Regions from separate parts of the Paenibacillus sp. EB106-05-06-XG162 genome, predicted to be linked through region 1. Evidence: a T-box and tRNA genes for the amino acid it is inferred to sense, from the RefSeq annotation. Region 1 holds a T-box; the other regions hold tRNA genes.

Region 1 (2,273 bases):
GGGCTGTGAAGCCGAGCACCTCTAGCGCTTGCTTCACCATCATCTGTGGGTACGCTTGGCGAGCATCGATGACGTTAATGACGGTGTCTGCTTGACCGAAGGCGCCGGTGTCAGCAGGTGCCCCAGCTGCTCCAGCGGCGGCGGTAGTCGTATATAACTCGTCCGCGAATCGTTTATAACCGAAATCTTTGCCCAGCAAACCGAACTTCCAGAGATGGTAGGCGATATCTTTCGCTGTATACGTCAGAAGGCCATTGGAACGAACCAGTACTTTGTCTTGCTGATGTTCGCTTTCTGCTTCATGCTCATCACAACTCTCCTCGCCAACGCTCCCTATCTCTCCTTGCTTCAGCACCCAACAGCCGGCCAACTTGCCCGCCTTCTCCTGCTTGAATTGCGAAGTCTGCTGCAGAAGCTGAAAGGCAGCATCCCAGAACCCTTCACGCACAATATTGCTCTCCCAGACGAGTAAATGATAGGCAATGCCGAACTGCTCCATCTCCTCCAATTGCTCACGTACGATGCGCTCGGCGACGAGCATCCCCATCCAAGCTGTATTGTTATGACCTTCTTCCAATGCATGGAGGACGGCGGAACGCTCTTGCTCCAATCCAGGATTAACCTTGTATTCCCGATGCAGCGAGGAATAGACATCCCAACAGAAATCCCCGAATCGTGCATACTCGTGCTGAAGCGGCGTGTGGAGCATTCCGACGACCGTATCTGCGAGTTGATTGCCGAGATCATCGATGTAATTGTGCACCTCGACCTCAACGCCTGTACGTCTTAGTAGACGAACGATGCTGTCACCGATGCAAGCATTGCGAAGATGGCCGATATGGGCGGATTTGTTCGGATTGATTGACGTATGCTCGACGATCGCTTTCTGTTCTCCAGTGCTTTCAAGCAGCCAATCCCGGCTCGCCCATACACCCCAATCGATAGACAAGTTAATGAATCCCGGCGGTGCAACCTCGATCTTATGAATAAGCTGCTCCATCTTACCATCTTGCGTAAGTTGGGCCACAATCTCAGAAGCCAACAACATCGGTGATTTGCGCACAACCTTCGCCAGCTGCATCGCGATATTCGTGGAATAATCTCCGTGCTCTATATGGGATGGCTGCTCGACCCGCACGGCGACTTGCGAATTCTGCTCCGAAGCAAATGACAGCTCATAAAGACGTGTAATCGCCTTCTCGATGTGAGTGATGATAAATAATTGTAATCTCATACGAATTCCTCCCTAGAAATGAAAAAAACAGCCCTGTCTCAATGAAGAGACGAAGGCTGTTGCTTCGCGGTACCACTCTTGTTGCTAGACATGATGTGTCTAACCCCTCTAGCCGATAACGGACGGCGCCGAATCTCCATACCACAGCGGCTGCAGCGCGCTGGTTCAGCAGATTTCCTCCCGGGTCCGCTTCATTCATGCTGTCGTACCGGCTCACACTATCCCGGTTCGCTTGGACGCTTCACATGAATTACTCTCCCGATCAACGAAATTGAATATATATTGTCAAACACTATACAAAATCTGTGAAATAAATGCAAGTGGCAGATGACCGGGAACGAGTCTATGTTAGTTCTCGGGGCCCCCACTTTGTGGGGTTATTTTAGGGGTACGCTACAGAACCGCTTGATTATAGATACAGTTTTCTATACATTTAGAAGGTAAAAATATCGATACACGTAAGAGATAGGAAAGGAGCGGAGGTGTGTGGCATTGAATTATCGCTTGTGCGTGAGATTTACGCCGTTGCATGAATTTATTAGCAGTCTGCATACTTATTTATGCCGCAAGTCCTATAAGAAGATTGATCTGTCGATGGAATGGGTCGAGACAACGCAGGAGCGATTAACACCTGAACTCCAAAGGTTGCTGGACAGCACCGAGGTGAACGGTGATTGGAGATTTATCTATTTGCTGGCCATTGTCTGTCCGGACTCGACATCTCCCGAAGAGCTCGTGACGTGGATTGAAGGTCATTCCGTGGGTGAGTTATACGAACTGTTGTCGCAATATGGCAATGATTTTCCAGCTCAGATGGAAGCGTTCCGCACGCATGCAGTTCAATTGTTGACGGCTTGGAATGAAGAGTATTTCCGCCAACTGGACCCGGAGATCCTTCGGTTGCTTCATGCGGAAGTAGCTCGGAGAACGGAGATGTTGACCCAGCTGTCGCCAGAGGATTTCGTTGATGATACGACGAACGGGATGCTGTTCACCCCTATACCGGGGCTTGAAGAATTGATCCTTGTCCCGCAATACC
Region 2 (2,273 bases), on a different contig from region 1:
AATTCTATATTCCATTCCGTTCCGTATCACCGAGCTTTGAAGGTAAGCTGCCTTTCTAGAAGCTCTCGTGTGGTAGCTCATACAATAAAACCCCCATGCATTGGATGCATGGGGGTTTGTCGTCTTGCGTATAACTTACAGCTTCTCAAGAACCTTGTCGACCAATCCGTATTCCGCAGCTTCATAAGCGCTCATGAAGTAGTCGCGGTCGGTATCCTTCTCGATACGCTCTAGCGGCTGGCCACTGCGATCCGCAAGAATTTTGTTCAGATGATCACGCATCTTGATAATGCGTTTCGCGCGAATTTCAATATCGCTGGCTTGGCCTTCTGCTCCACCTAATGGTTGATGGATCATGACTTCACTGTTCGGCAGTGCGAAGCGTTTGCCCTTCACCCCTGCTGTAAGCAAGAAGGCGCCCATGGAAGCTGCCATACCGACGCAAATCGTCGATACATCTGGTTTAATGAATTGCATTGTATCGTAAATCGCCATACCTGCCGTAATCGATCCGCCCGGGCTATTGATATACAGCGAGATGTCCTTCTCTGGATCTTCTGCTGCAAGGAATAGCATTTGCGCAATAATCGAATTCGCTACCACGTCATTAACGGGTGAGCCTAAGAAAATAATACGATCTTTCAACAGCCTTGAATAAATGTCATATGAACGTTCGCCGCGGTTCGTCTGTTCCACGACCATAGGAATGTAACTCACAGAAAATCCTCCTCTACTCACATCGACTAGCTTTCCACCAAATCATACTCCAAATCAGAACAAAAGTCAAAGATAGTCAAACTGGTGATACAAAAAAATCAGCCGAAGCTGATTCTGTGTGTGTATGTATGGCGCGCCCGCTAGGAATCGAACCTAGATCTCAGGCTCCGGAGGCCTACGTCATATCCATTGGACCACGGGCGCAAAAAGGATAGCAAGGAGAATTATATGCTATAAACCATAGAAATGCAAGTCCTAATCTGATTATCAAGAGAAACTTCTATCGAAATACACCCGAAGATGAGCTACCGAGTTAAAAAGGGCTATTCCACGATGTATAAGTTTCTGTAAACATGTGAATTCTACATGCGGTACACTTGCAAACTGCTCTCGAAAGGGTTAAACTAGAGGTGGGACTAAAAAGGTTTCCGTGGGACGTTTTCGGGCCAACTAAAGTTGCAGGAGTGGAAAGAAATGCGGAAAATATTAGAGATAGAAAAGCAACTTCTGCCTGATCTCATGGAAATACTAAAAAAGAGATATGAAATCCTTCATCAAATCAAGCTGTCTGAGTTAGTCGGGCGCAGGACGCTGGCGACTTCCTTAGAGATGACCGAGCGGGTACTGCGTGCAGAGACAGATTTATTAAAGACACAAGGACTCATTGAAATTGAGAGCGCAGGGATGCGCCTAAGTTCAGCCGGAGAGAAGCTGCTAGAGGACTTAGAATCCATTGTGAAAGAACTGTTCGGTCTAACAAATATGGAGGAGCGAATTCGCAAGTCTTTCGGTCTTCAGCAAGTGCTGATTGTACCGGGTGATTCGGATCGTTCGCCGCTTACGAAGCGAGATCTTGGTCTTGCAGCATGTAAAGTGCTTCGTAAAGTGATGGGTAAAGATGATGTCGTTGCTCTCACTGGCGGTTCCACACTGGCTCAGATGGCAGAACAGATGACTTCAACGACGCCGATGAAATCCAATTGGTTCGTGCCAGCTCGTGGCGGTTTAGGCGAGAGTCTTGATTATCAAGCCAACACCATCGCATCGAAGATGGCAAAACGTGTAGGCGCACAATATCGATTACTGCATGTCCCGGATCTTCTCAGCGAAGAGGCATATCAGTCCTTGATGCAAGAACCGAATATTCTAGAGATTGTGGAGTTCATTCGGAAAGCTCGCATTGTCGTTCATGGGATTGGAGACGCCTTTGTGATGGCCAAACGAAGACGGGTCGATCAACAGATGGTGGATGCCTTAAGGCAGGAGGGTGCTCTAGCGGAAGCTTACGGGTACTATTTTGACCGACAAGGCAATGTGGTTCACAAGATGGTGTCCTTAGGACTTCGACTCGAAGAGATTCAAGAAATGGAACTCGTGATTGCCATTGCTGGCGGTGCTAGTAAAGGAGCAGCGATTCATTCCGTCTTGAAATTCGGGCGTGAGAATGTGCTCATTATTGACGAAGGTGCAGCGCTTGAAATCATTCGATTGATGGATGCAGAAGAACAAGAAGTAAGTTAACAATGTTGTGGTCTTGACGAGCCCTCAGGTTTGTC
Region 3 (2,273 bases), on a different contig from region 1:
TGAGGTGCTTATGCGCTTGCTCCATTCGGAACCTTAGCGCGTCCGTAATTCCGTAACACTCCCTAATTTCGATACGTTCTGCATCGATGTCATGGCCGCCTGACAGCATCTCTCTCATCCAAATATGCAGCGCCGCCGCCCAAATATCAATCGTCGCATCCTCATCGGCCAGAATGCTTCGGTAAGCAGGTGTACCGTACATTGCCATTACACATTGCTGCCACAGATCTAACGCAAGTAAAGAGAGCCCAGGATCTTGTACCTCTGTCTGCTCACGGACCCGTTCTGGGACACTGCGTACCGCGGATGGGAAATCATCATATCCAACAGGCGTATCTTGAATCTCGAGCTCAACCGTCTCTTGGCCGCGGGTAAATTGAATGGTCCCTCTGGCCCCGCGTTTGCGCAGTGTCTGAAGAATATGGAACTGCAGCAGTGCAGGAAGCCGCTCCATAACCAACCACGAACGCAGGACGTCATCGATCTCGGGGTGGTCCAAATAAGTGAGCTGCTCAAGCCCTAACAGCTTCTGCGGCGTCAAGGGACCGTTCACGATGCTATCGAGAAGCTTATTCACATAATCAGGGTCTTGGTCCACCTTATTACGAAAATACTGCTCAGCCATGTCTCCTTCGCTCTCGTCCACTTCATCCAGCGGAACTCCTTCAATCGCCCCTGCATCTGGAAAAGCCCCGAGCAGCCAGTCCAATAGAGCCTGCCATTCGGTCTTATGCTGTTCAACGCCCTGACAACCCAGCAGAAATTGAAGCAAACGAACGGCTTCTCCATACTGTTCCGTCTCCAGGAAACGCGTCAGCTGAATCTGATACACATCCAGCATCTTTGGGAATAATATAATATTGTTCGGATAGGTGTCTTGCTCATGCGATTTCGTAATAAGATGCACCAACTTTCTCCTATGCAACGCGTGCTTATTCTGATCAAAACTAATTATACCGAATAAAATTAAAATTTTCTATTGCACTTCATCAAATCTTTTGTTACAATAGGTTCTGTTGTCCCAGTAGCTCAGCTGGATAGAGCAACGGCCTTCTAAGCCGTCGGTCGGGAGTTCGAATCTCTTCTGGGACGCCATCTATTCTTATATTACATAGATTGATTGTATAGATAACAAGCCGTAAACCTTTGATAATTAAGGGTTTACGGCTTTTTGCTTTATTATACATAAGGGCATTAGAATACGTTTGAATACGATAAAAGCTCATATCACTTTACACATTTTTCACACATGAATTTCTGCACTAAATAACCCGGCATAACCGGGTCTATTCCATGTATTATTCAGCTATCATTCCCCGTTAAGTTAATCTGTCACTGCAAATTTAACCTATGTAGACGAAAGAAGAAAGAACACTAGTAGTTAGTTATTGGGTTAGGAAGCCCCGGATCACTCCGAGGCTCTTTTCATTGTTATCATCATTAGGCACTAACTGTACTTTATCGGCATTATTAGATACCAAAACCGAAGCCACAACTACAAGCTACTATTACTAACAAGATGAACAATACAAGGATAGTACCTGTACTTGTAAAGCGTTCACGAAACTCTCCCATGTTAACACCTCCCTGTTTTTGAGTACATGTTATGTTATGAAGGTTGAGCTCACTTTGTTTGGATGGTTGTTACTGGTTATTCCACTATATTGGAATCAAGGTCGCAACGCGAATATATGAAAATGCCCTCGTCTTCGAGGATTTAGCGGGGCGATAACGGCCTTCTAAGCCGTCGGTCGGGAGTTCGATAGGGTCATTAGAATACGTTTGGATACGATAGAAGCTCATATCACTTTACACATTTTTTACACATGAATTTCTGCACTAAATAACCCGGCATAACCGGGTTTATCCATGTATTATTCAGCTATCATTCCCCGTTGCAAATTTAACCTATGTAGACGAAGAAAGAACACTAGAAGTTAGTTATTGGGTTAGGAAGCCCCGGATCACTCCGAGGCTCTTTTCATTTCTATATCTACGTTATCATCATTAAGCACTAACTGTACTATTCGGCATTATTAGATACCAAAACCACAGCAAGCGCAAGCGACAATAACTAACAAGATGAACAATACAAGGATAGTACTAGTGCTTGTAAACAAACCTCCACGTATATCGGACATTTTAACACCTCCCTATTATTGAGTACCCGATATGTTATGAAGGCTGAGCTAACTTTGTTTGGATGGTTGTTACTGGTTATTCCACTATATTGGAATCAAGATCGCAACGCGAATATATGAAAATGCCCTCGT

The links. The T-box of region 1 lies ahead of AC3WU2_RS19910 (arginine--tRNA ligase). A T-box ahead of a tRNA ligase gene usually reads a tRNA of that ligase, here a tRNA-Arg.
Region 2: it has a tRNA-Arg gene. The T-box ahead of AC3WU2_RS19910 (arginine--tRNA ligase) is inferred to sense a tRNA for this amino acid. The anticodon was not compared.
Region 3: it has a tRNA-Arg gene. The T-box ahead of AC3WU2_RS19910 (arginine--tRNA ligase) is inferred to sense a tRNA for this amino acid. The anticodon was not compared.

The regions. Positions count from the first base shown of each region.
Region 1 covers NZ_JBYTDT010000010.1:33,706-35,978, reverse strand. The annotation lists gene AC3WU2_RS19910 (arginine--tRNA ligase) at 1-1,234, opposite strand, end outside; T-box leader at 1,277-1,509, opposite strand; gene AC3WU2_RS19905 (ArsR/SmtB family transcription factor) at 1,721-2,273, shown strand, end outside.
Region 2 covers NZ_JBYTDT010000008.1:31,833-34,105, forward strand. The annotation lists gene AC3WU2_RS17615 (PdaC/SigV domain-containing protein) at 1-59, shown strand, start outside; gene clpP (ATP-dependent Clp endopeptidase proteolytic subunit ClpP) at 136-717, opposite strand; tRNA gene AC3WU2_RS17625 (tRNA-Arg) at 847-921, opposite strand; gene AC3WU2_RS17630 (sugar-binding transcriptional regulator) at 1,192-2,238, shown strand.
Region 3 covers NZ_JBYTDT010000003.1:303,140-305,412, forward strand. The annotation lists gene AC3WU2_RS10160 (hypothetical protein) at 1-907, opposite strand, end outside; tRNA gene AC3WU2_RS10165 (tRNA-Arg) at 1,019-1,095, shown strand; gene yjcZ (sporulation protein YjcZ) at 2,037-2,141, opposite strand.